DNA from 3 places in the Halomonas sp. DP8Y7-1 genome. Region 2 is predicted to be linked to each of the others. Evidence: predicted binding sites of a transcription regulator. Region 2 holds the regulator's gene; each other region holds the start of a gene.
What was found. Region 2 encodes sigma-54, which starts transcription at its own class of promoters, with help from an activator protein. Its sites were predicted from a motif close to TGGCACNNNNNTTGCTNT; they were not measured.
Positions count from the first base shown of each region.

Region 1 (9,785 bases), on a different contig from region 2:
ACGCGGGCACCTGCACCCGCCCCGTATCGGGGCGCTAGAATAATCAGGGCACTAGGTCATCAGGGCTCTAGGTTATCAGGGCTCTGTCATTTTCAGGGCGTTAGCTCAGCGCCCTGTGCAGGCAGGCAGCGCGGGGCGAGCCAAAATTCGCCAGTCCTGGCCCAAGGCGCGAATATCGATGATCTCGAGCGGTCGCTGATGAGCCATCTGGTCAATCCCGCTCAATGACATCAGTCCACGGGCCTCGGGTCCAAGCAGCGTCGGCGCCATGTAGAGGCGCAGCTCATCCACCAGACAGGCATCCATCATGGCACCGGCAAGGGTCGCACCGGTTTCGACCAGCAGCTCGTTGCATCCTTCTTCACGCCCCAGCCAGTCGAGCAGCGTCGGCAGATCTACGCGACCGTCCTCGCCGGCCGGCATTTCCAGTACTCGGGCCCCGCTGCGCTCCAGCGCTTCCCGGCGAGGAGACTCGACGCCTTCGACGCAGACCACCAGGGTCTGACCGGGCTCGCTCAGACAGGCAGCCGCCAACGGCATGCGCAGACGCGAATCGACCACCACGCGCAGCGGCTGGCGACGGGCAATGGTGTCAGCCTGATCGAGCCCCAGTTGCTCGGCTCGCACCGTCAGTCGCGAGTTATCGAAGATGATGGAGTCGACGCCAGTCAGAATCGCGCAGCTCTGGGCGCGCAGGCGCTGCACATCGCGGCGTGCCGCAGGGCCGGTGATCCACTGGGACTCGCCGGAGGCCATGGCGGTACGCCCATCGAGGCTCATGGCCAGCTTCAGGCGCACCCGCGGGCGCCCCTTGGTCATGCGCGATACGAAGCCCGCATTCAAGGTCAGCGCATCGTCCTCAAGACAACCGACCAGCACCTCGATACCTGCCTCACGCAGCCTCTGGATGCCACGCCCTGCGACCTGAGGGTTGGGGTCCTGCATGGCCACCACGACCCGGGCGACGCCCGCCTGGATCAAGGCATCGCAGCAGGGGCCGGTGCGACCATGATGAGAGCATGGCTCCAGCGTCACATAGGCGGTTGCACCACGGGAGCGCTCACCGGCGCCGTTCAGCGCATGGATTTCCGCATGGGGCTCACCGGCACGCTCATGAAAGCCCTCGGCCAGCCACTCGCCGTCCTTGACCAGCACGCAACCGACACGCGGATTCGGCATGCTGGTGTAGCGGCCATGCTCAGCCAGGCGAAGCGCTCTCGCCATCCAGTGGGCATCATGGCCAGGGGCTGACGCCGGAGGTGCATCGTCGCGGCTCATGACGGCTCCTCATTGTCGGGGGTGAAGTTCGGCTCCTGAGCCAACCGGTCAATCTCGGCACGAAACTCGTCGATGTCCTGAAATCTGCGGTACACCGAGGCGAAGCGAATGTAAGCCACCTGGTCCAGGCGCTTGAGCGCGTTCATCACTTCCTCACCCACGACCCGCGCCTGGACCTCACGCTCCCCTCGGGCCCTCAGGTTCTGGCGTATGCGCTCCACCGCCGCTTCGATGGATTCCGCACTGACCGGGCGTTTTTCCAGAGCCCTCAGCATGCCCGCTCGCAGCTTGCTCTCGTCAAACACCTCACGGGAGCCATCGGCCTTGACGATCCGCGGCATCACCAGTTCGGCGGTCTCATAGGTAGTGAAGCGCTCCCCGCATCCCGCGCACTGCCGACGTCGACGCACCTGGTCGCCTTCGGCAACCAGCCGGGAATCGGTCACACGAGTCTCTTGAGCGCCACAGAAAGGGCAATGCATAGCGGGCAGTCCGGCAGGAGAAAATGTCGCCATAGTGTAACGGTTGCGGCCTTTTTCGCCCAGCGCAACCGTCCGCCAAGCCCTTTGCGCGATGCCAGTTGGCACGCCCTGTGCTTGATGTTGTGCATTATCCTGCCAATAAGACGTCGGGCACAGGCGCAACCTCCCGCCTCGCCCGCCCAAGGAGGACGCCATGGCCCCACCACTCACAGCGATGGACGCAGACCGCTTCCAGCAGCATGCCAAAGCCTTGCTGACACCTCTTTATGGAGAACGTAGCGAGGAAGTGCTGCGCCGCCTGCTGCGCCTGATCGAAGCGCAGGGCGCCCGTCTTTCGCACCGTCATGGTGCAAGAACCGAACTGTGGAGTGAAAAGGATCAATGGCTGATTCTGTACGGTGATTCGCTGATCGATGAGCACGAATCTCGCTCGGACAGCGGTCAGGAGACGTCGCCCAAACCTCCCCTGGCCGTGCTCGATGACTTTCTTCACAGCCGACTGGCTGGCGTGTTCAGCGGGGTGCACGTGCTGCCCTTCTTTCCCTGGAGCAGCGACGATGGCTTCTCGGTCATTCACTACCGCGAGGTCGACCCGGCCCTGGGCGAGTGGCGAGACATCAGGCGGCTGGCCAGCCGCCACGACCTGATGGTGGATCTGGTCTTGAATCATGTCTCAAGGGAGTCGCTGTGGTTTGCCGACTACCTGGGCGGCAACCTGCCCGGTCGTGACTACTTCATCGAGATGGACCCGGAAACGGATCTCAGCGACGTCGTCCGGCCACGCAGTTCTCCACTGTTGGTGCCGGTCAGTACCCGTCGGGGGGTACGCCATCTGTGGGCCACCTTCTCGGAGGACCAGATCGACCTGAACTTTGCCAACCCCGACGTGCTGATCGAATTCATCGGCATACTGCTGTTCTATCTTCAGCAGGGCGCGCGGATCGTGCGCCTGGACGCCGTCGCCTTCCTGTGGAAACGGCCCGGCACCCGTTGCATTCACCTTCCCGAAACCCACGCTGTGGTGCGTCTGCTTCGCGCCATCGTCGATCATGTGGCTCCCGGCACCTTGATCATCACCGAGACCAACGTGCCTCACGCCGAGAACATCAGCTACTTTGGCCTGGAGCGTGAGCACACACCACCGGATGAAGCCCATCTGGTCTATCAGTTCCCGCTGCCCCCACTGCTGCTGCATACCCTGACCAGCGGTGAGGCCGGCACCATCGCCCGCTGGCTGAACACGCTGCCCGAGCTTCCAGAGGGCTGCAGCTATCTCAACTTCACGGCCAGCCACGACGGCATCGGGGTACGACCGCTGGAAGGCTGGCTCGAGCAACACGAAATCGATGCTCTGGTTGGCTTGATGCAGCGCTTCGGCGGCTTTGTCAGCATGCGCCGCCAGAGCGACGGCAGTGACAGTCCCTACGAACTGAACATCACCTGGTTCGATGCCATGAGCGGCACCCGCCGAGGCCCCGACCCCTGGCAGGTCGAGCGCTTCTTGTTGAGTCAGCACCTGATGCTGGTCCTGAAGGGCATACCCGGGGTCTACATTCACTGTCTGACGGCTACCCAGAATGACCATGATGGCGTCGAGCGCAGCGGGCGCCTGCGCTCCATCAACCGTAAACGCTGGCAGCGCCAGGAACTGGGGATGCTGCTAGACAGCCGGCACACGCCGACCCGTGAGGTATTCGTCGCCCTCACGCGTCGCCTTGAACTGCGTCGTCGAGAGCCTTGCTTCCACCCCGACGCCGCTCAGACGGTGGTGCCAACCGCGCCACAATTGCTGGCCATTCAGCGTGGGCCGATTGCCAGCGGCCGTCGCCTGCTGGCGATCCATAATGTTACCGACCGCCCGCAACCTCTGGTCATGGCGGAACTCGAACGTCCTGGCTGGGAGGACCTGCTGGAGGGCGGCGAATGGCGCCATTGCGATACCCTGGCGCCCTATCGCTCACTATGGCTGGTGCGTCATGATTGAGCGTTCAGGAAACACTGCATCACTGCCTGCACCAACGATTCGCTGCGTTGCGCGCCCCTCGAACGCCTCACCTGTAGCGCAAAGGCTCCGGCGTCTGCGCTGCAGGCGCCTGGCGCTGCTCGGCTGATGACTGCAGCGTTTCCTTTATCTGTAACCCCACCAACCGGGCCGGCCACCGAACTGACCTCTCATCCTGTTGTCCCAGCTGTTGTCACAGCACTGGCCGCCCTACCACCGGGATGATCAGGTCACCTCTGCGCGCCCCTCCGACAACGACATGCGAGCCCGAACACCGATGAGTCAGGACACCCCCCGCCGCCCCGATGCCCCATCGCGCCCGCGTTACCCGCGATCCTTCATGACCCTTGCTGCGGTGGCCTTCGGTCTGCTGCCGCTATCCAGCGTCGAAGCCAAGGATTACCCCGCGCCTATCGAGGCCCTCGAGAAAGAAGGCCTGGAAGTGCATGGAGAATTTGATGCCCCTGGAGGCCTGGAGGGCTACGCTGCCAGCCACCGAGGCCAGCCCATGACAATCTTCGTGACTGCCGATGGCGAGCACGCCATTGTCGGCAACCTGATTGACGGTGAGGCCAACAACCTGTCAGAAGAGCCGCTGGAGCGACTGGTGCAAGGACCTCAGGATGAAGCGGTGTGGCAGGACCTGGCTGACAGCGCCTGGATCGCTGATGGCGACCCGGACGCGCCGCGCACGGTGTACGTCTTCACCGATCCCAACTGCCCATACTGCACCCGCCTGTGGCAGATGACCCGCCCCTTCGTGGAGAGCGGAGAGGTCCAGCTACGCCACGTCATGGTGGGCATACTGGATCCAGCGAGCCCACGCCAGGCGGTCACCATGCTGGCCGCGGACGACCCCTCTGCCGCCCTGGCCGCTCACGAAGGGGGTGATCCGATTACGCCGATGCGCCAGCTACCCCGCGACCTGGAACAGCGTCTACAGAGCAATCATGAGCTGTTCCGAGGCTTCGGCATGGTGGCCACCCCAGGCATGGTCTATCGCCATGATGGCAAGGTCGAAATGACTCAGGGACTGCCGGGACAGGCCCTGTTCGAGACCATCATGGGAAGCGCCAGCCCCTGAGGGGCTGGCACCAGAGCGGACCAGCTCTGTCATCACAGGGGCCTTGCCATGGCGAGGCCCCGTGACAGGCACTCTCCCTCCTAGACATCTCCGGCGTTGTCGGCTTCCACCGCCTGATAAAGGCGCTGTGGAAGATCCGGCAGCGCCGCTCTTACCCTGTTCCAACTGGGAATGAAGGGCTTCTCCCGGGGGTTGTCGAGGAAAGCATTTCCCGCCTCGATCAGATTCGCCGCAAACAGCTCTACGGCCTGCTCTTCGGCGTGGCGATCGAGGCTCAGGCCATTCATGGTGGCATCGTGGTCGTAGGACTCGATCAAATCCAGAGCGAGTCGATAGTAGGTCGCCTTCAGCGTGCGAAAACCCTCGGAGGAGAATCCCACCCCCTGCGTTGCCAGCTTGCGATACAGCGCCTTGGCAATATCCAGGCTCATGCGGTTGAGCCCCGCACTGGCATCATCGGCAGAGACCGGCTGATGCTTGTGATCGTAGACATCGGCAATGTCGACCTGACACAGACGGTTGGTCGAATGGTCACGGTGCACCTCGGACAGCACCCCGATCTCCAGTCCCCAGTCGGCGGGTATGCGCAGGTTGTCGAGCACCTCCGTGCGCATGGAAAACTCGCCTGACAGCGGGTAGCGATAGCTATCGAGATAGTCCAGATAAGGCAGCGGCCCGTGCATGATCTTCAGCGCCCGCAGCAGCGGCGTGACCAGTAGCCGGGACACCCGTCCGTTCAGCTTGCCTTCGGCGATGCGCGAGTAGTAGCCCTTGCAGAACGCGTAGTTGAAGCGTGGATGCGCCACGGGGTACATCAGTCTGGCCAGCAGCGAGCGGTCGTAGGTCAGAATATCGCAATCGTGCAGTCCCACCGCTGCTGTGCGCCCCGATGCCTGGACATAGCCCGCACAAAACCAGACGTTGCGCCCCTTGCCCGGCTGCTGTGGGGCAAGCCCCTCGGCAGACAGGTCGGCGTCGAGCTCGCGCAGGCGAGGTCCATCATTCCACAGGATGCGGTGGTGCTGGGGCAGGCGGGAGAAGAATTCCCGAGCACGCAGAAACTGATCGCGGTCGGCACGATCCAGGCCGATGACAATCTCGGACAAGTAGTCTGCACTCGACAAGGTCTCGACGATCGCATCCAGTGCCGGCCCTTCCAGTTCAGAATAGAGCGACGGCAGGATCAGCCCCAGCGGACGCTGTCTGGCGAACTGCTCAAGGTCCGCCTCAAGCTCTTCGGCAGAACGACGCGTCAGGTTGTGAAAATCGGTAATGATGCCGTTCTGATGGAAATCGCTCATGCGTCGTCCTCTTTTCCGCCAAGATGGTGATGCTGATCGTCTGTCTGCGCGCCCTGGTCTCCCCTGGCCGCTGCCTCGAGGGCCTGAGGGTTCGCTCCCCAGCAATGGGCTACCCCTTCGGCCCAGCCCCGTGGCCCCATCGCTTCACTGCGGTAGAGGTTTGGCTGATCCGGCCGGACATCCAGACCATGCTGGCCGCGAATGACCACCGCGGCGTCGGTTGCCTCCAGCATGGCCACGTCATTGGGGCCGTCGCCCAGGGACAGGGTGGTCGGTCGCTTGCCCTTCAACGCTTCGTAGCGCGCACACAGCCAACGCACCGCCTGGCCCTTGTCTGTGTCCCCCAGCACATGCCAGAAGCGTCCGCCACGGGTCATGCGCAGGCCATCGCCTGCCAGACCTTCGCGAAAGCGTTGCAACAGCGCATCGTCGTCCTCCCACAGCAGCGGCTCGCTGCCTTCGCGCAGGCGCGCCAGGCGTGCCTCCTGTTCATCCAGGCCGGTGAACGCCACGACGTCCTCCAGTGCCATTTCACTCATGGTCAGAAAGCGCGCCGACAGACGCTCCCGCCAGATCGCCACGCGCCGACGAATCAGTCCGATATCGACACCCAGGGTGCGAATGACCAGGCCATCGGGGCCCACTGGACCCTCGCGCCTGGCATGGCACCAGCTGTCGGGCAGGGCGATGACCGCTCCGTTCTCAGCAATAAAGGGCTGATCAGCAAGTCCCAGCGCCTGGCGCAAGCCAAGCAGCTCACTGCGCGTCTTGCTGGTCACCGGAATCACCCCGACACCGGCCTTGCGCAGCGTCTCGAGCCACGGCTGGGCAGGCGCCCAGTCGTAGTCATGGTGGTCAAGTAGAGAGCCATCCAGGTCGGTAAACAGAAGGCGGGGTTCAGCGCTGTCGCCCAGGCAGGGCGTGGCAGTGGCGTGCATGGCAGGGCCTTCGCATCAAAAGAGTTCACCTTGACTCATAGCAAGGGGCACGCCACCGCGTTAAGGAAGATAAATAAAACAGTCACATGCAAAAACATGTGCACAACGAAGCATCCACCGAGGTCAGGACAGGTGCACACCCAGGCACCAACATGGTGCAGTAGCCGGCAGGCTTAGCCGGCCCCCAGGATGAGCCTGCCGCCAGCATAAAAATGCCCCCACGAGCAGGACTCATGGGGGCATTCCGTCGTGCAGGCTACGTCATCAGGCTACGGTTCCTGATGGTGCTTACCCTGCCGCTTTCAGGCGTAGACCGGAAGACGAGCGCAGACTGCCTCGACCTTGGCTTTCACGTCCGCTTCAACGGCCTCGCTGGACTCACCGCTGGCCATGACGTCGAGAATGTCGCAGATCCAGCCGGCCAGGTCGCCGCACTCGGCCTCGCCAAAGCCGCGAGTGGTCACCGCCGGGGTGCCGATACGCAGGCCAGAGGTCACGAACGGGCTCTGGGGATCGCCAGGCACGGCGTTCTTGTTGACCGTGATATGAGCGCGGCCCAGAGCGGCATCCGCATCCTTGCCGGTCAAACCTTGCTTGATCAGGGAGAGCAGGAACAGGTGATCTTCGGTGCCACCGGACACCACATCGTAGCCGCGCTCGATAAACACCTTGGCCATCACCTGGGCGTTCTTGACCACCTGCTGCTGGTAGGTCTTGAACTCGGGCGCCATGGCTTCCTTGAAGCAGATCGCCTTGGCCGCGATCACGTGCTCGAGCGGCCCACCCTGTCCACCAGGGAAGACGGCGGACTGCAGCTTCTTCTCGATGTCGGCATCGTTCTCGGCGGACAGGATCAGGCCACCGCGGGGTCCGCGCAGCGTCTTGTGGGTGGTCGTGGTGACCACATGGGCGTGGGGCAGCGGAGTCGGGTAGACACCCGCCGCCACCAGACCCGCCACGTGGGCCATGTCGACCAGCAGGTAGGCGCCCACTTCGTCAGCGATCTTGCGGAACTGAGCCCAGTCGATGATCTGGGAGTAGGCAGAGAAACCTGCAATGATCATCTTCGGCTGGTGCTCGCGGGCCAGACGTGCCACTTCTTCGTAGTCGATACGTCCGGACTCGTCGATGCCGTACTGGACGGCATTGTAATGCTTGCCGGAGAAGTTGGGACGTGCGCCGTGGGTCAGGTGGCCCCCAGCGTCCAGGCTCATGCCGAGGACGGTATCACCCGGCTTGACCAGCGCCTGGAAGACCGCGCCGTTGGCCTGGGAGCCGGAGTGCGGCTGAACGTTGGCGTAGCTGGCACCAAACAGCTCCTTGGCGTAGTCGATGGCCAGCTGCTCGACAATGTCGACGTACTCGCAGCCACCGTAGTAGCGCTTGCCGGGATAGCCTTCCGCGTACTTGTTGGTCAGCTGGCTACCCTGAGCCTCCATCACGCGGGGGCTGGCATAGTTCTCGGAGGCGATCAGTTCGATGTGGGCTTCCTGACGAGCCACTTCCTTTTGCATGGCATCGAACAGGGCATCATCGAAACCGGCAATCTGCATATCACGGCTGAACATCGGCGGCATAACCTCGCGGCAGGGGAAAGACGACAGAGAATCGTATAAATCGGGCCGCCATAATAGCGCAGCCCATGACCGCTTTCACATGAAAGACCGTCATGAGCTGTTCCATGATTTCTCATCTTGGGGTTAGTTTTACTGAACCACGCCTGAACAGGCCGGTTATTTGGACGCCGACGACGTGGCCGCCGTCGGCGCAGCGACTCATCCTTCCCTTGCGATGCGCCGCTTTACCGCGATTACTCCACCGTGACCTGCATCGACAGCGCGTCCGGCAGACCCATCGGGTCTTCCTTGGCCAGTTTCTGAATATGCTGGCTGGGCGGAAGCTCGGTGGTGATCTGCATGCTGCTGGCTTCGCCCGCCATCATCTTGACGATACCGCTGAGCACCGCCCCGATCTGGGGCCCCATCATGATGCCGAAGCCTTCCGCCTGGGTCCGGAACTGCTCAAGCAGCGCGTCCTCCGAGACTCCCTGGGTCGCCGCGATCACCGGGGCAATCCGTCCGAAGACGCCGAGATCGCCGATATCGAGCGACACATCGCCGCCCTGCAGATCCAGCTCGGTCCAGTCGTTCAGGCCCGCGAAATAGGTCGCGGGGTCCTGGCCCTTGGGAAGATTGACGGGCAGGTCGCTATCGAAACCGATACGCAGGGCGTCACGGGCCGTCATGGTAAAGCGACTGGCCACCTGGCCATTGGATCCCTGTGCTTCCCAGGTACCGTCCATGTCGGCATCCAGGGTCAACTGCCCGGTGCCTCCGGTCAGCACATTGGCGACCATGCGCAGCTGGGTGCGCTCATCCGCCGGTGCCAGCTCGATCATCTTCGCCAGGTCCAGGGCCAGTCCTTCCATGCGACCGCTGTAGGCCCCATCCGTCATGTCGCCATCCGCCACCAGGCTGGCCAAGGAGGCCACCACACGATCGGAATCCAGCGAGAAGTCGGACAGCTCAAGCGCGTCGACGGTCGGCGAATCGCCTTCCATTCCCTTCAAGCCGGTCAGGCTCAGCGACGGCAGGGCAAAGGTCCCGGTGCCCAGGTCCTCGTCACCCTGGAACGCCACCGTCAGGCCCGACAGCACCAGGCTACCGATGGCATCCTGGCTGAGCTCAGTCGCTTCCAGGC
Region 1 covers NZ_JAHVIN010000003.1:163,434-173,218, forward strand. Annotated here, with positions in the region: gene ribD (bifunctional diaminohydroxyphosphoribosylaminopyrimidine deaminase/5-amino-6-(5-phosphoribosylamino)uracil reductase RibD) at 106-1,278, opposite strand; gene nrdR (transcriptional regulator NrdR) at 1,275-1,760, opposite strand; gene KUV41_RS02565 (sugar phosphorylase) at 1,954-3,744, shown strand; gene dsbG (thiol:disulfide interchange protein DsbG) at 3,941-4,846, shown strand; gene KUV41_RS02575 (glycosyl transferase) at 4,927-6,147, opposite strand; gene KUV41_RS02580 (HAD-IIB family hydrolase) at 6,144-7,085, opposite strand; gene glyA (serine hydroxymethyltransferase) at 7,388-8,653, opposite strand; gene KUV41_RS02590 (hypothetical protein) at 8,896-9,785, opposite strand, start outside.
Region 1: a site for sigma-54 is predicted at 7,123-7,140, ahead of KUV41_RS02580 (HAD-IIB family hydrolase). Genes of this name have one in related genera too.

Region 2 (9,785 bases):
CCTCGAAGCGGATATTCACGCCCTGGAAGATAACGCCAATGGCTTTGCTCCCGGGGCATGGATCCCTTTTCTGCATATCGACTATCGCCTGCAGAAGGAAGGTAGCGACAGCGTGATGGAGGGATCACTGATGCCGATGATTGCCAGTGACGGCACTCATTATGGCAGCAATGTGGCACTGGATGGCGCGGGAGCCTATCACCTGACCTTTCACGTGGAAGCCCCGGAGTTGATGCGCCACGTGGACAAGGAGACCGGGGTCGCGCCCTGGTATGCGCCCTTCGACGTCGAGTATGACTTCGTCTATGCCGGCGTCGGCAAGAAGGGCGGATACTGAGAAGGGAACTCACATTATGCTGTTGTTACGTCGTTCACCGTTGGGGGAAGCCCTCGTCAGAGGGCCGTTGGTGGCCCTGTCGCTGATGTCGCTGTGGGCCGTTGCGGGAGAGGGCCTTGCCGAGGGCCTGCCCAGCTATCGATTGACGCTTGATGACGGGCGTCTCGAGCCTACCCCGTTGCTGGTCAGGGCAGGGGAGCGGTTCAAGCTGGAGTTGCACAACAGTGGGGCCACCCCGGTCGAGTTCGAAAGTCGTCGCTTGCGCCAGGAAAAGGTGATGGGCCCTGGCGTCCACTCCTTTGTGGTCATTCATCCGCTCAAGCCTGGTCGCTACGAGTATTTCGATGAATTCCACCTGCCCGAGGCGCAGGGCGAAATCATCGCGGTTGCCCCAGATGAGCAGGCTGCACCATGAATGGCGCGGCCTTCTTGGTGGTGTTTCGTGAAAGCATGGAAGCCATTCTGGTGCTGGGTGTCCTCTACACTTGGCTGGTTCGCGCCGAGCGCCGTGATGCCCTGAGGTGGCTGTGGGCGGGAGCCATGGTGGGCATCGCGCTTGCCATCTCGTTAGGCGCGGCCTTGATGGGCGTCGGCGACGTGCTGAGCGGAGACGCTCAAACGCTGTTTCAGGTGATCATGTCAGCCGTGGCGGCGCTTCTGATCGTGCATATGGCGGCGTGGATGCGGCGTCATGGCGCGACGCTCAAGGGGGTGCTTGAGCGCGACGCCCAGCGCTGCCTGGCACCGGTCCGTCAGTGGGGGATCGCCAGCCTGGCGGCGCTGGCGGTCGCCCGGGAAGGCGCCGAGACACTGGTATTCCTCTATGGCATCGGTGTCGCGCAATGGCATCAGGGCACGCGCTGGGACTTTGTCCTGTCCGCCGGCCTGGGAATGGTGATGGCAGCGCTATGTTTCTGGGCATTGCAATGGACGTCGCGGCGCTTTGCCTGGCGCCTCTATTTTGTGATCAGCGAAGCATTGTTGCTGCTGGTGGCGGCCGGTCTTTGGGTGTCGGCGCTGGAAGGGTTGATCAATCTGGGCTGGTTGCCCGCTGGCATGGATCCGCTCTGGGATACCAGTCAGTGGCTGGACGACGGTCAGGGAGTAGGAGGGATGTTAGCCTCCATCGCTGGCTATCGGGCCTGGCCGCCCTCCACCCTGGTGTTGGGCTACATCGCGTACTGGTGGCTGGTCATCATGTACCTGCATGTTCCCCTGCGCAGGCAGATCATAGATCGGGTGGCATCGTGAGCATGCGTCGCTGTCTGTCCGCATCAGTCAAGCTCGGCGACGATGAGCGCTCGCGCCTGGATCAGCTAGGACATTGGCTCGCCGATCATCGTCGAACGGTGCTGGGGCTGCAATGGAGCGTCGTGCTGTTCTATGCAGTGTTGCTGCTGATACCCCCCCTGTTGCCGTTGCCCGACTACCAGTCTCACATCCTGGGACACCTTACCGTGTTCGCCGAATTTGTCTTCTGGGGTATCTGGTGGCCCTTCGTGATGGTCAGCATGGTCGTTGCGGGGCGGCTGTGGTGTGGCCTGCTGTGTCCTGAAGGGGCGATATCGGAGGCGGCCAGTCGCGTGGGGCTGGGGCGTGCGATACCGCGCTGGATGCGCTGGGGAGGCTGGCCCTTGGTGGGTTTTGTCATGACCACCGTGTATGGCCAGTTGATCAGTGTCTATCAGTACCCGAAGGCGGCACTGCTGGTGCTGGGAGGCTCAACCGTAGCCGCCGCCCTGGTGGGGCTAGTCTACGGCAAGGGCAAGCGTGTCTGGTGCCGTCATCTGTGTCCCGTCAGCGGCGTCTTCGCACTGCTTGCCAAACTCTCGCCACTGCACGTTCGCACCGAGCCAGCCAGCTGGCATCGCTATGGCCAAAGACGGCGTAGGGGCGAGGTAGCTCGCCAACCGGCTCCAGACTGTCCCGTGCTGCTTCCACTCAAGCAGCTGGACAGCGCCAGTGATTGCCATCTGTGCTCACGCTGCACCGGCTACAAGGGCGCGATCCATCTAGAGCTGCGTGCCCCCGGGCTGAGGTGATCGTTCCCCCTCCCCAGCGGCCGGCCACCGTGTGGGAGTACCTGCTGGTGGTGTTTGGGCTGCTGGGTGTGGCGGTGGGTGCCTTCCATTGGTCTGCGAGTCCCTGGTTCGTGGCGGCCAAGCAATCGAGCGCGGTGTGGCTCTACGGTCATGGTGCGGGCTGGTTGCTGGATGCCACGGCACCCTGGTGGCTGCTGACCCACTACCCTGAGCAACACGATGTGTTCAGCCTGCTCGATGGCGCTCTGCTGTTGGGCTATATCGGCGTGACGGCGCTGACCCTGGGAGGCTGGACAAGCGCGCTGCTGGGGTTGGCCAATCTGCTGATGGGCAGGTGGTCCTGGCGGCGCCTGTGGCACCTGTCCTATGCGCTGATTCCTCTGGCCGGCGGAGGTGTGTTTCTGGGGCTGTCGATGACCACCCTGACGCTGCTGCGTGGGGAAGGCTGGCAGCTGCTGTGGGCCGATGATGTGAGAGCGTTGCTGTTGATGCTTGTGGTGGTGGTCAGCGCTTGCTTGAGCTGGGGCCTGCTCGGGCGTTACGTATCAGGCATGCGGCGTGGCCTGGCCATGGGGCTGATGGTGCTGGCCCAGGCGCCCGTGGTGGGCGCCTGGTGGTTGCTGTTCTGGGGCTGGTGATGCCGTTATCGCTGGGGTGCGACAGGGCTAGGCGGCATCCAGGAAGGGCGCCTTCATGGCGTCGATGATCTGGCGCATCTCTTCGTCGGAGGTGATGTAGGCGGGCATGGTATAAAGCCATCGGCCGAAGGAACGCAGCCACACTCCGCGTGAGCGGGCGATGTCTGCCGCATGGGCAAGAGCGGAGGCATCGTGCACTTCGATGACTCCGGTAGCTCCCAGCACGCGCACGTCAGCGACAGCAGGATGCTGGCGCAGACTGTCGTCGCCGGCAAGCTCACGGGTCAGGATGGCATTGAGGTGCGAGATCTTGCCCAGGTAGTTCTCCTCCTCGAACACTCGCAGGCTCTCCAGCGCGACCCGACAGGCCAGCGGGTTGCCCATGAAGGTGGGGCCATGCATGAAGGCATGCAGCTGGCTGTCACCGATGAAGGTATCATGGACGCGGGTGGTCGCCAGGGTAGCGGCATGGCCCAGGTAGCCGCCGGTCAAGCCTTTGGACAGTACCATGATGTCGGGCGTGATATCGGCATGGTCGGCGGCGAACATCTTGCCGGTGCGGCCAAAGCCGGTGGCGACTTCATCGAACACCAGCAGGACATCAAACTCGTCACACAGCGCTCGTGCGCCGCGCAGATAGTGCGGTGACGTCATGTTGAGACCACCCGCCGCCTGCAGCAGGGGTTCCATCAGCAGGGCGGCTATCTCGTGGTGGTGCTGCTCAAGCACGCTGCGTAGCGCCGCCAGATCCGCCTCGACCTGTTGCGCAGTGGCGCCGTAAGGCGCCTTGGGTGCCGGCGCGAAGTGGTGTTCGGGCAGGTAGCCGGCAAACAGCGAGTGCATGCCTTCCTCCGGGTCGCACACTGCCATGCAGCCGGCGGTGTCACCGTGGTAAGCCTTCATCAATGACAGCATCCGGCGCTTGCCCGTATGGCCACGCAGATGGTGGTACTGGACGGCCATCTTCATGGCGACTTCCATGCCGACGGAACCGCTATCGGAGAAGAACACGTGCTCGAGTCCGTCGGGTGTGAGTCGCACCAGCTCCCGCGCCAGCTGATCGGCGGGATCGTGGGTCAGCCCGCCCAGCATGACATGGCACAGTGTGTCGGCCTGTTGCTTGATGGCGTCGACCAGGCGCGGATGACCGTAGCCATGAATCATGCACCACCATGAGCAGGTCGCGTCGAGCAGAGATTCGCCGGTGTCCAGGGTGAAGCGGGTGCCGCGCCCGCCGACCACCCTGGGTGCGGCGGCTTGTGTCTTGAGGTGGGCGTAGGGGTGCCAGACGGGAGAGGGCATCTCGGCTCCTGAGGGTTTAGTAAACCAAAAATATTTCGGCGAGTTTACCATTGCTCCCGCGGCTCCCACCAGCCGGGTAGGCTCCGTCAGGCTATTCAGGGATGCTGGGCGTCGACGCGCTTGAGGAAACGCTCGAACAGAAAGGACTCCTCGTTCTTGAGGGACCGGCTGAGGCAGTCGATGAACTCCCGGCGTGGATAGGTGAAGACGCGCGGGGCCTTGTAGGCATCCAGATCGATGGCGATGATCGTACCGTCGACCACCAGGAAGTTGTCGGTATGCAGGCCTCGACAGTGAATGCGGTCACGATACAGCGCTTCCAGGATGTCCAGGTAGCGCTCCTGCAAGGCGGGATCATCGAGTACCAGCTGTTTCAGCGCCACACCATGGACGTTGGCGGTGACCAGACGGTAGCGCTGAGCGTCAAGAATGGTGGGCGTGTCGATTCCCAGGCGCTCCAGGCGACGGGCTACGTAGCGAAAGTTGTGTCCCGGGTAGCGGCGAATGCCCAGGCGGTAGCGCCAGCGATCGCTCGCCTTGGGTGTGAAGGTCTTGATAAAGGCATCCTGGTCCGGGTCGTAGTGGACCTCGGTGTACTTGCCAGTCTGGATAAGCTGCATGATGTCCTTTGAAGCGAGGCGAAATCGAAGGGTAGGGCAGGGTCAGCGCAGTGGCCGAGGGCCTCAAGCGTCTTCGTCGAAGCGTGCGACGAACAAGGCCTCAAGGGCGTCGAGCACCGCATCGGCGTCGGGACCTTCTGCTTCCAGGGTCAGCACGGTGCCGCAGGGGGCCGCCAGCATCAGCAGGGACATGATGTTGGCGGCATCCCCACAGCGCTGACCGTGGTGCACGGTCACGGAGGCGTCGAACGCCTGACAGCAGGTGACCAGGCGAGTGGCCGCCCGAGCGTGCAGCCCGCGGCGATTGGTAAGGGTCAGCTCGCGTCTGGCCACGCTCATTGTGCCCCGCTGTCCAGACGACGTTGTTGGCCAAGCTCGCGGTGGCGCAGGCGTATTCTCGGGTGGTCGTCGACCAGCGCCGCGGCGATGCTCTCGGCCAGGTAGACCGAGCGATGCTGACCCCCGGTGCAGCCCACGGCCACCGTCAGATAACTGCGCTGGCTGGCCTGATAGCGTGGCAGCCAGTTGCGCACCCAGGTCAGGATGTCGCGCTTCATGTCGGCGACGTCTTGATAGTGCTCAAGGAAGGCGATCACGCTTTGATCGCAGCCGTTGGCATCCCGCAGCGATGGCTCCCAGTAGGGGTTAGGCAGGCAGCGTGCATCGAACACGATATCGGCGTCGGGGGGCACGCCACGCTTGAAGCCAAAGGACTCGATGGTCAGGCTCAGCTGGCCGCTGCGATGATCGGCCACCTGCTCGGCGATGCGTGAACGCAGCTCATGTACGGACAGGCGGGAGCTGTCGATGATCAGATCTGCCAGGTCGCGAATGCCAGACAACGCCTTCTGCTCGGACTCGATGGCCTCGGCCAGGGTCATGTCGGTATTGCGGGTCAGCGGGTGACGGCGTCGAGTATGGGAGTAGCGTTCCAGCAGAATCCGCGCGTCGCTGGTGAGGTAGACGACCTGACAGTCGATGGGACCTTGCTTCAGCGCCGTCAGCTGCGCGGGAAAACGCTCCAGCGCCTCGGGCAGATTGCGTGCATCGACACTGACGGCAATGCGCTGTGAATGTCCATTCTCCAGCTCTTCGACCAGTGACCCCAGCAGCGTCGCTGGCAAGTTGTCGATGGCATAGAAGCCCAGGTCTTCGAGAGCCTGAAGCGCCACGGACTTTCCCGAGCCAGAGCGACCACTGATGATCACGAGCTGCATGTCCTGTCTCCTTGGCAGGGGGCGATAAGAGGGCAGTTGGTGTCAACCGCGCGGTGACGGCCAGATCACGCTCGATCAGAGCGTGCTATCTAGCTAGATGGTAATCAGCTAAATGGCAATCAGCTAGAGGTTAATTAGCGAGTTCCCCATCAGCGAGGCCCCTGTTAGCGAGGCGCCATTCGTCAAGGCGCCAGGCAAGGCGTGCGCCATCAAGACATAGGATCAAGGCGCTTTCGGCGTGTGCCGTCAGGTCGTGGCGTCGCCGGGGGCTTGCTGGCGAATCGCTTCCTGCAAGCGCTCGTGCAGCTCGCGCTGGGACGTCGCGTGGCGCAGACGATGTCGGGTATCGGCGTCATTCATGACCCCGGCCACCTGTCCCAGCAGGGCAAGGTGAGCATCATCCGCTTCCTCAGGCACCAGCAAGACAAAGACCAGGTCCACCGGTTCGCCGTCGATGGCGTCGAAATCAATCGGCTCTGCCAGCTTGAGAAAGCCAGAGATAGGGGCCTTGCAGTGAGGGTTGCGAGCATGCGGAATGGCCACGCCATTGCCGATGCCGGTGCTACCCAGACGTTCGCGGCCGATCAGGCGACTGAAGACTTCCTGGCTATCCAGGCTTGGTGTGTTCTGCGCAATGAAGGTGCTGAAAAATTCCAGCACCCTCTTCTTGCTGCCCCCCGGGACGTCAAATAGCGTGCGCTCGGGGGGGAGAATGGCATCCAATGTCATGAGAGGTCAGCGAATTCCGGCGCCTTGGGCGCGGGCTTGGGATTTTTCCTTGTGCTTGACGAGCTGGCGGTCCAGCTTGTCGGCAAGGGCGTCGATGGCGGCGTACATGTCGCCGTCCTGGGCTTCTGCATGCAGGTCTGCACCGGCAGCGTGAAGCGTACAGGCAGCCTGTTGGCGCTCCTTCTCCACCGAGAGGGTGACCTGCACATTGGTGATGTTGTCGTAGTGGCGCTCCACACGGGCGAGCTTCTCTTGTACGTAGTCACGCAGGGGATCGGTCAATTCGACGTGGTGGCCGGTAATGTTGACTTGCATGACAAGGCTCCTTGCTCTTGCGGGTGGTAGCTCGATTGTAACCCTTTTTCCGATCCTGCAAACCCCCCTGCTTCTACGCATTAAGACGCAGATGTCGTGCGATATTTCAAGCGCTTGCGCTTTTCATGTAACTGCGCTACGCGCTCTGCTCGCTGCCTGTCTCGAGCCATCTGACCGGGCTCAGCGCAGGCGCTTGCGCTCGCTTGAAGAGGGAATATTCATCGCTTCTCGATACTTGGCGACGGTGCGTCGGGCGACGTTGACACCGTCTTCGGCGAGCAGCTCCACCAATTTGCTGTCAGACAGCGGTTTGCGAGGCGGCTCCTGCTGGATCAGCGACTTGATCATGGCGCGTATGGCAGTGCTGGAATGGGCATCCCCATCCTGGCCCACCTGGCTGGAAAAGAAATACTTGAGCTCGAACACTCCCCGTGGCGTATGCACGAATTTCTGGGTCGTCACCCGTGAGATGGTCGATTCGTGCATCTCGACCTTGGCCGCAATGTCTGCCAACACCAGTGGTTTCATGGCGGCTTCACCCTGCTCGAGGAAATCGAGCTGCCGCTCCATGATTTCGCGTCCGACCCTCAACAGGGTGTCGTTGCGGCTTGCCAGGCTCTTGATCAGCCAGCGCGCCTCCTGCAGATGGTCCTTCAGAAACTGGTTGTCCTGGCTCTTGTCGGCCCGTCGGATCAAGGCCGCATAGTCGGGTTGAATGCGCAGGCGTGGCATCGCCTCAGGGTTCAGCTCGACGCGCCAGCCTTCTTCGGTGTGGCGGACCACCAGATCGGGAATGACATAGTCGTTGTCGCTGTCGCCGTACTGGCTGCCAGGCCTAGGGTCGAGGCCACGGATCAGTTCGATGACATCGTCCAGCTGCTCTTCGGTCAGGCTCAGGCGGCGCTTCAGCAGACGACGATCACCGCTGGCCAGCGCCTCGAGAAACTGGCGTACCAGTCTTCCCGCCTGGGGCAGAAGGGGGGTGTCACGGGGCAGGCTGTCCAGTTGCAGCTGCAGGCATTCGCGCAAATCTCGGGCAAATACACCGGTAGGTTCGAATTGCTGCAGCCTGGCCAGTACCGACGCCACGTCCTGCAGGGGCGGGGCAGCAGCGTCGTCATCGGCCAGGCCCTGGGCGATATCGTCAAGGTGTCCCACCAGGTAGCCATCGCCGTTGACCGCGTCAATCAGGCACTCTGCGATGCGCCTGTCATTATCATTGAGGTCCAGCAGGGCCAGCTGCCAGCTAAGGTGGCCATGCAGGGATTGCCCGCTGGCCTGGCGCTCGAAGTCGGGCGCCTCGGCGCTGCCGGCCGGGGCGGTGCCAAGGTCTTGATAGGTATCGGACCAGTCGCTGTCGACCGTTAGCTCGGAGGGGATCTCGTCGGCCCAGTCATCGTCCTTGCTGTCCTTGACCTGCAGCTCGCCAAATTCATCCTCCAGCTCGAGCATCGGGTTGGCCTCGAGCGCCTGCTGGACTTCCTGGCGCAGGTCCAGCGTGGAAAGCTGGAGCAGGCCAATAGCCTGTTGCAGCTGAGGGGTCATGGTCAGCTGGGTGCCGATCTTCAGCTGCAGTGACGCCTTGAGGGCCATGATGTGACTTCCGTTCGTGGAGCTGAAAAGCCTTACCCTAACGGCGGGTCAGGTACCATGCAAGCTTCTTGCCAACTTGTGGGCAGGGGATGGCGCGCAGGGCTTGCTGTGCTCCGCATGCGCGTCAGTGCAAGGTCGAGCGGGCGCCATGAAGACCCTGCCAACATAGCGGCCCGGCAGCGCCCATGGTGGTCAAAGGCGAAAGTTTTCGCCGAGATAGACTTCCTTGACGCGCTGGTTGGCAAGGATCGACTCGGCACTGCCTTCGGCGATGATCTGGCCGTCGCCGACAATGTAGGCGCGGTCACAGATGTCCAGCGTCTCGCGCACGTTGTGATCGGTGATCAAGACGCCGATGTCACGAGCCTTGAGCTGGCGAATGATTGACTTGATCTCGCCGACGGAGATCGGATCCACCCCGGCAAAGGGTTCGTCGAGCAGAATGAAGGCGGGTTCTGTGGCCAGGGCTCGGGCGATCTCGACCCGGCGTCTTTCCCCGCCGGACAGGCTCATGCCCGGGTTGTCACGAATGTGGCTGACATGGAAGTCTTCGAGCAGTTGCTCAAGGCGCGCCTGGCGACCGTCGCGGTCGAGGTCCTTGCGGGTCTCGAGGATCGCCATGATGTTGTCGGCTACGGACAGCTTGCGGAAGATGGAGGCTTCCTGGGGCAGGTAGCCAATACCCGCCAGTGCCCGTTGGTGCATGGCCGCGCGGCTCAGGTCGTCATCGTCGATGCTGATGGTGCCAGCATCCGCCCTGACCAGTCCGACGATCATGTAGAAGGAGGTGGTCTTGCCGGCGCCGTTGGGGCCCAACAGGCCCACGATGCTGCCCTGTTCGATGGACAGGCTGATGTCCTGGACGACGCGGCGCTTTTTGTAGCTCTTGGCCAGATGGCGAGCGTGGAGAGTCTTCATCAGTTTCCTTGGCTTTCCGGCTCGAGGGTCATGCGAATGCGCTGCTGGCCGTCGACACCCTGTGCGCTGGAGCG
Region 2 covers NZ_JAHVIN010000012.1:110,425-120,209, forward strand. Annotated here, with positions in the region: gene KUV41_RS14770 (iron transporter) at 1-337, shown strand, start outside; gene KUV41_RS14775 (cupredoxin domain-containing protein) at 354-752, shown strand; gene KUV41_RS14780 (FTR1 family protein) at 749-1,588, shown strand; gene KUV41_RS14785 (4Fe-4S binding protein) at 1,591-2,379, shown strand; gene KUV41_RS14790 (hypothetical protein) at 2,376-3,017, shown strand; gene bioA (adenosylmethionine--8-amino-7-oxononanoate transaminase) at 3,045-4,319, opposite strand; gene KUV41_RS14800 (hypothetical protein) at 4,415-4,939, opposite strand; gene KUV41_RS14805 (HPr family phosphocarrier protein) at 5,003-5,272, opposite strand; gene rapZ (RNase adapter RapZ) at 5,275-6,156, opposite strand; gene ptsN (PTS IIA-like nitrogen regulatory protein PtsN) at 6,403-6,885, opposite strand; gene hpf (ribosome hibernation-promoting factor, HPF/YfiA family) at 6,892-7,200, opposite strand; gene KUV41_RS14825 (RNA polymerase factor sigma-54) at 7,381-8,793, opposite strand; gene lptB (LPS export ABC transporter ATP-binding protein) at 8,986-9,711, opposite strand; gene lptA (lipopolysaccharide transport periplasmic protein LptA) at 9,711-9,785, opposite strand, start outside.

Region 3 (9,785 bases), on a different contig from region 2:
TGCCGGTGCGTAGATCACCGAAGTCATCCACGTCGTCTTGAAGGAAGTAGGCGCGTTGTCCATCCAACACGTCGAGGTAGCGCTGGAAGGCGCGGTTGGACCATTGGTCGTCCAGCTTCACATCCGCGTAGTGGCCGTAACGCAGCGATTCGGCCACCTCCATGGCCGCCTGACGCTGGTCGTCGCCGGGCGTGGGAGTGGCCAGCGCCGTTGGGGCCGCGATCAGCAGGGAAAGCGCCAGGGCGCGACCCGCAGACTCAATCAGGCTCATCAATGAAGCACTCCAGGATTCGTGTACACTCGTCGGTCTGACACCGACTCGGTCGGCGGGTCCCTTGGACCGGATTCGCATTGTAGCAGCTTGCTGTCAATCCTTGTCCTTTACCGTGTTAACAGAGTAAAGGGCAAACCTTGAACCATTACTATCATGCATCAGAGGACGCCCATGTCACAGGAGTGCTTGCCAAAGGATGATACCGAATGCGCCAAAAGGCTCAGTCGGTTGCTCGACTTTCTTCGCCGTTCACCCAGCCCTTGGCATGCCACTGCGAACATGGCTCAGCGGCTCGAAGATGCGGGCTACCGCCATCTGTTGGAGACCGACAGCTGGGAATTGGTTCCCGGCGACCGCTTCTATGTGACTCGCAATGACTCCTCCATCATTGCGGTGAACCTGCCCAGCACGCAACCTCTGTCATCGCTGCGTATGGTCGGTGCACACACCGACAGCCCCAATCTACGACTCAAGACCCATGCTGCCCAGCGTTCGGCGGGGTGGTTGCAGCTGGGCGTTCAGGTCTATGGCGGCGCGCTGCTGTCGCCCTGGTTTGACCGGGATCTGGGCCTGGCAGGCCGCATTCACGTTAGATTGCCGAATGGCCAGGTGAAGGGCGTGCTGATCAACGTCGAGCAGGCGATTGCGATCATTCCCAGCCTGGCGATTCATCTGGATCGTGAAGCCAACGACGGGCGTGCGATGAATGCCCAGACCCAGATGGCCCCGGTCGTCATGCAGGCCGATGAGGACGCGACTCTGGAGAGCCTGCTGCAGGCATGGCTGGAGCAGCAGCACGGACTCGGCGATGCCAAGGTGCTGGACTTCGAACTGGGCTTCTACGACCTGCAGCCGCCGTCACTGGTAGGGCTGCGCCAGGAGCTGATCGCCAGTGCCCGGCTGGACAACCTGCTGTCCTGCTTCATGGGGCTTGAGGCCATGCTGGATGCCGATGGCGACCAGGGCATGGTGCTGGTGGCCAATGACCACGAGGAAGTCGGCAGTGCCAGTGCCTGCGGTGCCCAGGGCCCGTTCCTGGCGGACGTGCTGAAGCGCGTGAATGGGCAGGTCGGTGAGGGGACGGAAGAAGGCTACATTCGCCTGATTCAATCGTCGCGCATGATCTCCTGTGATAATGCCCACGCCCTGCATCCGAACTTCAAGGACAAGCATGACGCGCAGCACGGCCCAAGTCTCAATGGCGGGCCAGTGATCAAGACCAATGCCAATCAGCGCTATGCCACCAACAGTGCCACGGCCGCCATGTTCCGTGATCTGTGCGAGCAGGCGGACGTGCCGGTGCAGACCTTTATCACCCGGGCCGACATGGGCTGCGGCAGCACCATCGGGCCGATTACCGCGACTGAGCTTGGGGTGCCTACGCTGGATGTTGGCGTTCCGCAGTGGGCCATGCACTCGATTCGCGAGACCGCGGGCAGCCAGGATGTCGAGCATCTGACTCGCGTGCTGACGGCGTTTTTCAACCAGCCGACACTGGTCTGACCCTCGAGGAACCCAACGAGATAGGGGCGCTGGGCGGGCATGTGACAGCTGGCATCAGCCATCCCGCATCAGCGCCCTGCAGGATGCAGAGAGACGGCACGCCCTAGACAGTCGCCCCGTCATCTTTGTTTCCAGGCCTACCGGCCCCTGAAGCTTGGGGGAAAGGTCAGGGTCCCTCGGCCTATCTCGTCACAACGAAAAAGCCCGTCGATCAGTGATCGACGGGCTTTTTCTGTATCTGGTGGCTACGCCCTGACTCGAACAGGGGACCCCATCATTATGAGTGATGTGCTCTAACCAACTGAGCTACGTAGCCTTTCAATGGCGCTGCATTCTACTTGGCTGACCTGGAATGTCAAGCTGGAAGGCGGCGGTGTGGCCGATTAGCGGCGCTGGCAAGTTGCTTGCCGCCCTGTGCTGATGTGCCGGCTGGGCCGAGAATCTGGCGCACAGCGACCGGTCGCTGGGTTACCCCCTGCAACGTGAAAATACTGCTACCTGTCTGAAAGATATAACGAAAACGTCGTTGGCACATGTATTGCTTTTCTCTTGTGGACCGTGAGCGTCGGCGCTAGCCATAAAGCCGTCCTGATCCCGCGCGATGGATACGTCATCGCCAGCAGGATGCCAAACGCCGATTGAAGATCGATTGACGACCACGACAGGGGAGTCGTTGATGATGGAACCCATCGAGACCTTTTACGACGTGATGCGCCGACAGGGAGTCACGCGTCGCTCGTTCCTCAAGTTTTGCTCTCTGACTGCAGCAGCGCTGGGCCTGGGGCCCGCCTATACGGCCAAGATTGCCCACGCCATGGAAACCAAGCCCCGCACACCGGTGGTGTGGGTCCATGGCCTGGAATGCACATGTTGCTCAGAGTCCTTTATCCGGTCGGCTCACCCATTGGTGAAGGATGTGGTGCTGTCCATGATCTCGCTGGACTACGACGACACCTTGATGGCCGCAGCGGGGCATCAGGCTGAGGCGGCGCTTGCCGACACCATCGAACGCTACAAGGGCAACTACATCCTGGCGGTGGAGGGGAATCCACCGCTCAACGAAGACGGCATGTTCTGCATCGTGGGAGGCCGGCCGTTCGTGGACCAGTTGCGGCAGGCGGCGGCCCATGCCAAGGCAGTCATCTCATGGGGCTCCTGTGCCAGTCACGGGTGTGTTCAGGCCGCCAGGCCCAACCCCACCCGGGCCACCCCAGTGCACAAGGTCATCACCGACAAGCCGATCATCAAGGTGCCGGGCTGTCCCCCCATCGCTGAGGTCATGACCGGCGTCATCACCTACATGCTGACCTTCGATCGCCTGCCCGAGCTGGATCGTACCGGGCGTCCGAAGATGTTCTATTCCCAGCGAATCCATGACAAATGCTATCGGCGTCCGCACTTCGATGCTGGCCAATTTGTCGAGGCCTTCGATGATGAGGGGGCGAGGCGCGGCTATTGCCTTTACAAGGTCGGCTGTAAGGGGCCGACCACCTACAACGCCTGTTCCACCGTGCGCTGGAATGAAGGCGTGAGTTTCCCCATCCAGGCGGGTCACGGCTGTATCGGCTGCTCGGAGGATGGTTTTTGGGATAAAGGGTCCTGGTACGCCCGCCTGCAGGACGTTCACCAATTCGGTATCGAGGCCAATGCCGACCAGATCGGTGGTGCCGTGGCGACCGGTGTGGGCAGCGCGGTCGCCATTCATGCCGCGGTCACCGCATTGAAACGGGCGCAGGTCAAGCGCCAGTCATCTGTCAGCAAGGAGGAGGTCTGATGACACAGACGCGCACACCCAACGGGTTCGACCTGGATAGAAGCGGCCGTCGCATCGTGGTGGATCCCGTCACGCGCATCGAGGGACACATGCGCTGTGAGGTCAATGTGGATGACAACAATATCATTCGCAATGCGGTCTCCACGGGCACCATGTGGCGTGGGCTTGAGGTCATTTTGAAGGGCCGTGATCCTCGGGATGCCTGGGCCTTTGTCGAGCGCATCTGCGGCGTCTGTACAGGCTGTCACGCGCTGGCATCGGTGAGAGCGGTGGAAAATGCCCTGGATATACGCATCCCGCGAAATGCTCACCTGATTCGGGAAATGATGGCAAAGGTGCTGCAGTGGCACGATCACGTGGTCCACTTTTATCACCTGCATGCGCTCGACTGGGTCAATCCCGTCAATGCGCTGCGCGCCGATCCCAGGGCCACATCTCGTCTGCAGCAACTGACCGGCCCCAACCATCCGCTGTCATCCCCTGGCTACTTTCGGGATGTGCAGAATCGTCTGAAGACCTTTATCGAGTCTGGCCAGCTGGGCCTGTTCAAGAACGGCTACTGGGACAACCCGGCGTACAAGCTGTCACCGGAGGCGGATCTCATGGCCACCGCCCACTATCTGGAGGCACTCGATCTGCAGAAGGAGATCGTCAAGGTCCATACGGTGTTCGGCGGCAAGAACCCGCATCCCAACTACATGGTGGGTGGGGTGCCTTGCGCCATCAATATCGACGGTGACCTGGCTGCCGGGGCTCCGCTCAATATGGAGCGACTCAATTTCGTTCGGGCTCGTATGGAAGAGGCCTTTGCGTTCTCCCAGAACGTCTACCTGCCGGATGTGATCGCCATTGCCAGCTTCTACAAGGACTGGCTCCATGGCGGCGGTCTCGCTGGCAGCAATGTGATGGATTACGGCGACTACTCCAAGGTCAACTACGACAAGTCCACCGATCAATTGAAGGGCGGTGCCATCGTCGGTGGTAACTGGGACGAGGTGCACGAGGTCGACCCCACCGATCCAGAGCAGATCCAGGAGTTCGTGGCCCATTCATGGTATCGCTATGCCGACGAGTCAAAGGGGCTTCACCCGTGGGACGGCGAGACGGAACACCACTACGAGCTGGGCCAGGCAACCGTAGGCACCCGTACCCACATCCGGGAATTGGATGAGTCGGCCAAGTATTCCTGGATAAAGTCGCCGCGCTGGCGCGGGCACGCCATGGAGGTGGGGCCACTGGCCCGCTATATCCTCAATTACTCCCAGGGCAACGAGTTTGTCATCGACCAGGTCGACAGCTCCCTGGCGGCCTTCAATCAGCTCGCCGGCACCCGCCTTACGCCACGCCAGGCACTGCCTTCGACGATAGGGCGCACCCTGGCGCGGGCGCTTGAGGCGCATTACTGCGCCTCCATGATGCTCGATGACTGGCACGAACTGGTGGCCAATATTCGAGCAGGTGACCTCGCCACGGCCAACATCGAGAAGTGGGACCCCGCCTCCTGGCCCAGCGAAGCCCGTGGGGTGGGTATCGTGGCGGCTCCCAGGGGCATGAACGGCCACTGGATTCGCATCAAGGACGGCAAGATCGAGAACTATCAGTGCATCGTGCCCACCACCTGGAACGGCAGCCCGAGGGATGCCGAAGGCAATATCGGAGCCTTCGAGGCCTCGTTGCTGGGGACCCCGATGGAAAGGCCGGACGAACCGGTGGAAATCCTGCGCACCCTGCACTCCTTTGATCCTTGCCTGGCGTGCTCCACCCATGTGATGAGCGAGGACGGAGAAGAGCTGTCCCGCGTAACCGTGCGATAGCGGGGGAGGAATCATGTCTCAGCAATCCAAGACGCCGGATGTTGCGCAGACGTCTGCGGCTTCTGTTGACCCAGAAGTGTCGGGCCAGCCGGGCGCATCACGCGAAGGGGGCGCCGGTACTGAGGCCGGCGCGCTACCTGACTCCGTCAGGCAGACCTCGGTCTACGTGTACGAAGCTCCGTTACGGCTATGGCACTGGACCAATGCCCTGGCGATTCTCGTGCTGATCGTCACCGGCTATTTCATCGGCAAGCCGCTGCCGACGGTCTCCGGGGAGGCCAGCGATCACTTCGTGATTGGCTACATCCGTTTCGCGCATTTCACCGCGGGATACGTACTGACCATTGGCTTCTTGTTCCGTTTCTACTGGTCATTGGTGGGTAACCATCATGCCAAGCAGCTGTTCAGACTGCCGCTGCATCGCAGCGAATGGTGGCGTGAAGTCTGGTTCGAGCTGCGCTGGTACCTTTTCCTTGAAAAGCGTCCGCGCAAGTACGTGGGGCACAATCCCCTGGCGCAGCTGGCAATGTTCCTTTTTATCACCCTGGGAACGCTGTTCATGATCGTCACGGGTATGGCGCTTTACGCTGAGGGGGCTCTCAGGGGGAGCTGGCAGGACAGCCTGTTTGGCTGGGTCATTCCGCTGGTAGGGCAGAGCCTGGATGTTCACACCCTGCACCGGCTTGGCATGTGGGTCATGGTAGTGTTTATCATCATCCACGTGTACGTCGCGATACGCGAAGACATCATGTCGAGACAGAGCATTGTCTCGACGATGATCTCGGGGGAACGTACCTTCAAGGACGATGAACCCTTCTGATGCACTGATTGAGGAGGTCCCGAAGATTTAGAGGGTTCAAACGATTCGGAAGATCCAGAAGCAGAAGGCCTTATTGTGCACACGCTAGCGGGCTATTTACCAACCCGCTAGCGATCCTTGTCAGTTGATAACTCCTTTAGATGTCAGGAAAAGGTGCCAGCTTTTCCGTAACATGCAGAAATAAGTGGCCGTTGATATATCTCGCATTAGCCTGTTTAGAAAGCCCTGTCTCGAAAGCCTCTGTCTCGAAAGCTCTTGCTCGATAGCCCCTGTCGCGAAAGCTTCTCTCTCGTTAACGAGCGACTGGGTAACTACTGGCTTTTCTTGATACACCTTATCGAGACGCATCTCACCTATGTGTGCCGTGCCAGCGATGAAGTCGCCTGTTAGTGGAAGAAAATGGACAGGGTGCTTACCACTTTTCCTTTAAATTGTGCTGGATCAATAGAGACATTTTTTCTTGATTACAGCCCGAGCTATTCTGCGACACTGAGTTTTTGTTTGGTGAAGCGCTAGTGTTCGCTCAGTAATTCACTGTTTTTACATGCCTATATGTCGATACCGAGCACCTTTATGTTGTCTTCTGTTTACCGGTGTCAGCGGCTGATATGACGGGAACTTAGCGCCTTTGAAGGTGGGAGCCGAATGCCTTTAGCCATGGATAACAATGACAGCCAAGCATCGTCGATATTGGTGTTGGGAATCGGCAATGTGCTCTGGGCCGATGAGGGATTTGGCGTTCGGGCGGTTGAAGCTCTCCATCGACGTTTTGATGTGCCCCCTCAGGTAACGGTGCTGGATGGAGGCACCCAGGGTCTTTATCTGCTGCCCTACATCCAGGCATGCAGCGAGCTGCTGGTCATTGATGCCATCGACTACGGGCTTCCTCCTGCGACGATCCATGTCGTGCGTGACGATGAGGTTCCGAGCTTTATGGGAGCCAAGAAGATGTCACTGCATCAGACGGGCTTTCAGGAGGTGCTGGCGGCGGCGCAGTTGCTGGGTTGGCAGCCTCGACACCTCACGCTGATCGGCGTGCAGCCGCAGGTCATTGATGACTACGGCGGGTCGCTGCGCCCTGAGGTAGCCGCCCGTATCGATGAGGTGATCCAGCTGGCCGTGGAAGAGCTTGGTGCCTGGAAGGTGACGCTGCGTCCTCGTGAGGCGATCGCGGATCAGGTCGGCCTGGCCGCACCAGCCCTGGCACTGGATCACTACGAAGGACAGCGCCCGTCGTCGCGAGACGCTTGTCGCCTTGGCGACGCGCGATTTCTTGTCCAGGCAAGCCAGACCGAGACCCAGACCGATACCGAGACCGACCCGAGTCGCGTGGCGGAGCGGCAACATCATCAGCCCTCTGCGTCCCGCTCTTCGATTCAAGGGCCCACATGTCTGGACACTACTGGCTGCTCCCGTGAGGGAGGTCCGCCATGAGGATGGGGCTGGCCACAATCGTCGATAGGCTCTCACCGCACGATAGGTGGCAGCCATGTGTGTAGGCATACCGATGCTGGTGGTGGACGTATCCGGTTCGCTCGCCCTGTGCTGCCGAGAAGCGGGAAGCGCGGCTGAACAGGTGGATATCGCGCTGATCGGTGACGTGGAGATAGGCGATTGGCTGCTGGTGTTTCTGGGTGCGGCTCGGCGTGTGCTCGACCCGGAGGAAGCTCAGCTGATACGCAGCGCCTTGGACGCCGTGGCGCTAGTCGCCAAGGGAGGCGCCATGGAAGCAGGCTACTTCGCGGACCTGGAGGCAGAAGCCCCCAGACTACCGCCGCACCTCGAGGCCGCCCGTAGGGCCGGAAGGACCAGCGGCTGAGGCAAGCTGGAGCGTTGCGGCCGCTCGGGGAAAAACTCGGGGAAAAGCTCGGCGAAAAAGTCGGGATGCGGGAGGACATTGGTGAGAGAAGGGATGTGAGAAAAGATGCGAGAGTCGTTGGGAGAGAGCGATGACGGGACCCTTGGGGCGCTTGATCAATGAACTGGGCTATCCCTGCCTGGCGGGAGCTGAATTGCAGGCGTTCATCTCACAGGAGGGGTTGCACGTACTGCTGTTGAGTGGCGATCCAGAGACCAATCTCGAAACCCAGGACGTGGCTGCCATTCTCCCGGAGCTGGTGAGTGCCTTTGCTGGCAAGTTTATCCCCGCGGTTGTCCAGCGACAGGACGAGGACTTGATAAGAGAGCGCTTCCAGGTCTGGCCGGTGCCTTCTCTGGTTTTCGTCGAGCGAGGTCAGCTAAAGGGCGTGGTGTCGCGGGTTCGTGACTGGCAGGACTATCTCGAAGAGGTCGGCGCTATCGTCGAGGGAACATCGCCGCACGCCCAGTTGATCGCCAGGCAGTCATAAGTCGTCGGGGTGATTGGCGGGCCTATACAAGGAATGGATCATGACGCTGAACCACTTTTCTCCCTCCTTGGGTGGGGTCGGGCCCGGCAGTCAAGAAGGTGCCGAACTCGACTATCTTCCCATGCCGTCGGACATGCGCACCTTTCATGCCTCGTTGCCTGAAGTGGAAGACCCCGAACGTATTCGCCCGGCTCTTACGGCGTTGAAGGCCTTGGCCACCGCCGCGTCCCGGTGGACGCCGGAAGGCGGCAACCTGGTGGTTGAGCTTCCACCGCTGGACGACGAAAACCGTCGGGTGGTGGCCGATACACTCGGGGAAGGAGAGGTCTCGGTGCGTGCGAGGGGGGAGCCATCCTGCGATGTACAGGAGTCCATCTTCGCCGGGCTATGGCGAGTGACCACGGTAGGCAATGGCGGGGCTGACGAGCGAATCGAGATCGGCAGGGTGCCCAGCGCCGCACTGAAGACGCCACCCAAGCGAATTTTCTGCCCACCGGAAACGGCGGCAGGGGTCGTCAATGGCCCCTTTATCGTCACGGAGCTGGTCGAGCGCTGTCACGCTCACCGTCCCGGCGATGAGCCCTACGCCATCAACCTGTCGCTCCTGCCCCATACCCCGGAGGACCTTCATTATCTTGAGCTGGCGCTGGGCCAGGGCGAGGTATCGATTCTGTCCCGGGGCTACGGCAATTGCCGTATCGATAGCACGGCGCTAGAGCATGTCTGGCGGGTGCGTTATTTCAATTCCCAGGATGCGCTGATTCTCGACGTCATCGAAGTGTCCGACATCCCTGAGGTGGCCTGCGCGGCGCCTGAGGACATCGCCGACTCTGTGGTCCGGCTTGAACAGACGCTGGAGGCCATGGCGTGATCCATTCCCAGTTTGAAGGGTCCTTCCTTGGCGACGCGGCGCGTCTGGATGATAACGCCCGTCTTGAATGCAAGATTTGCTGGTACTGCTATGACCCGGCTTTGGGTGACAGCAGCAGGCAAATAGCGCCAGGCACGCCATTTTCTCGTCTTCCGGCGGATTGGCGCTGCCCCGGCTGCGATGGCGATAGCCAACAGTTTATGGTGCTGAGTGACGATAACGCCCCCGCCACAACAGCCATCATCGAGCCTAGCCAGGGTGAGCCGCCGTCTGCGGACGCTCGCGCTCAACCTGAGGACGCTCAAGGGGGGACTAGCGTGTCGGGCGTGGCACCCTTGGGTCCGGCAGAACCTGCGTCTGCAACGTCAATCGAGGCGTCCT
Region 3 covers NZ_JAHVIN010000013.1:109,290-119,074, forward strand. Annotated here, with positions in the region: gene KUV41_RS16480 (carboxy terminal-processing peptidase) at 1-271, opposite strand, end outside; gene KUV41_RS16485 (M18 family aminopeptidase) at 446-1,777, shown strand; tRNA gene KUV41_RS16490 (tRNA-Met) at 2,017-2,093, opposite strand; gene KUV41_RS16495 (hydrogenase small subunit) at 2,454-3,551, shown strand; gene KUV41_RS16500 (nickel-dependent hydrogenase large subunit) at 3,551-5,365, shown strand; gene cybH (Ni/Fe-hydrogenase, b-type cytochrome subunit) at 5,379-6,185, shown strand; gene KUV41_RS16510 (HyaD/HybD family hydrogenase maturation endopeptidase) at 6,831-7,619, shown strand; gene KUV41_RS16515 (HypC/HybG/HupF family hydrogenase formation chaperone) at 7,675-8,004, shown strand; gene KUV41_RS16520 (hypothetical protein) at 8,135-8,533, shown strand; gene KUV41_RS16525 (hydrogenase expression/formation protein) at 8,574-9,404, shown strand; gene hybE ([NiFe]-hydrogenase assembly chaperone HybE) at 9,401-9,785, shown strand, end outside.
Region 3: a site for sigma-54 is predicted at 2,305-2,322, ahead of KUV41_RS16495 (hydrogenase small subunit). Genes of this name have one in related genera too.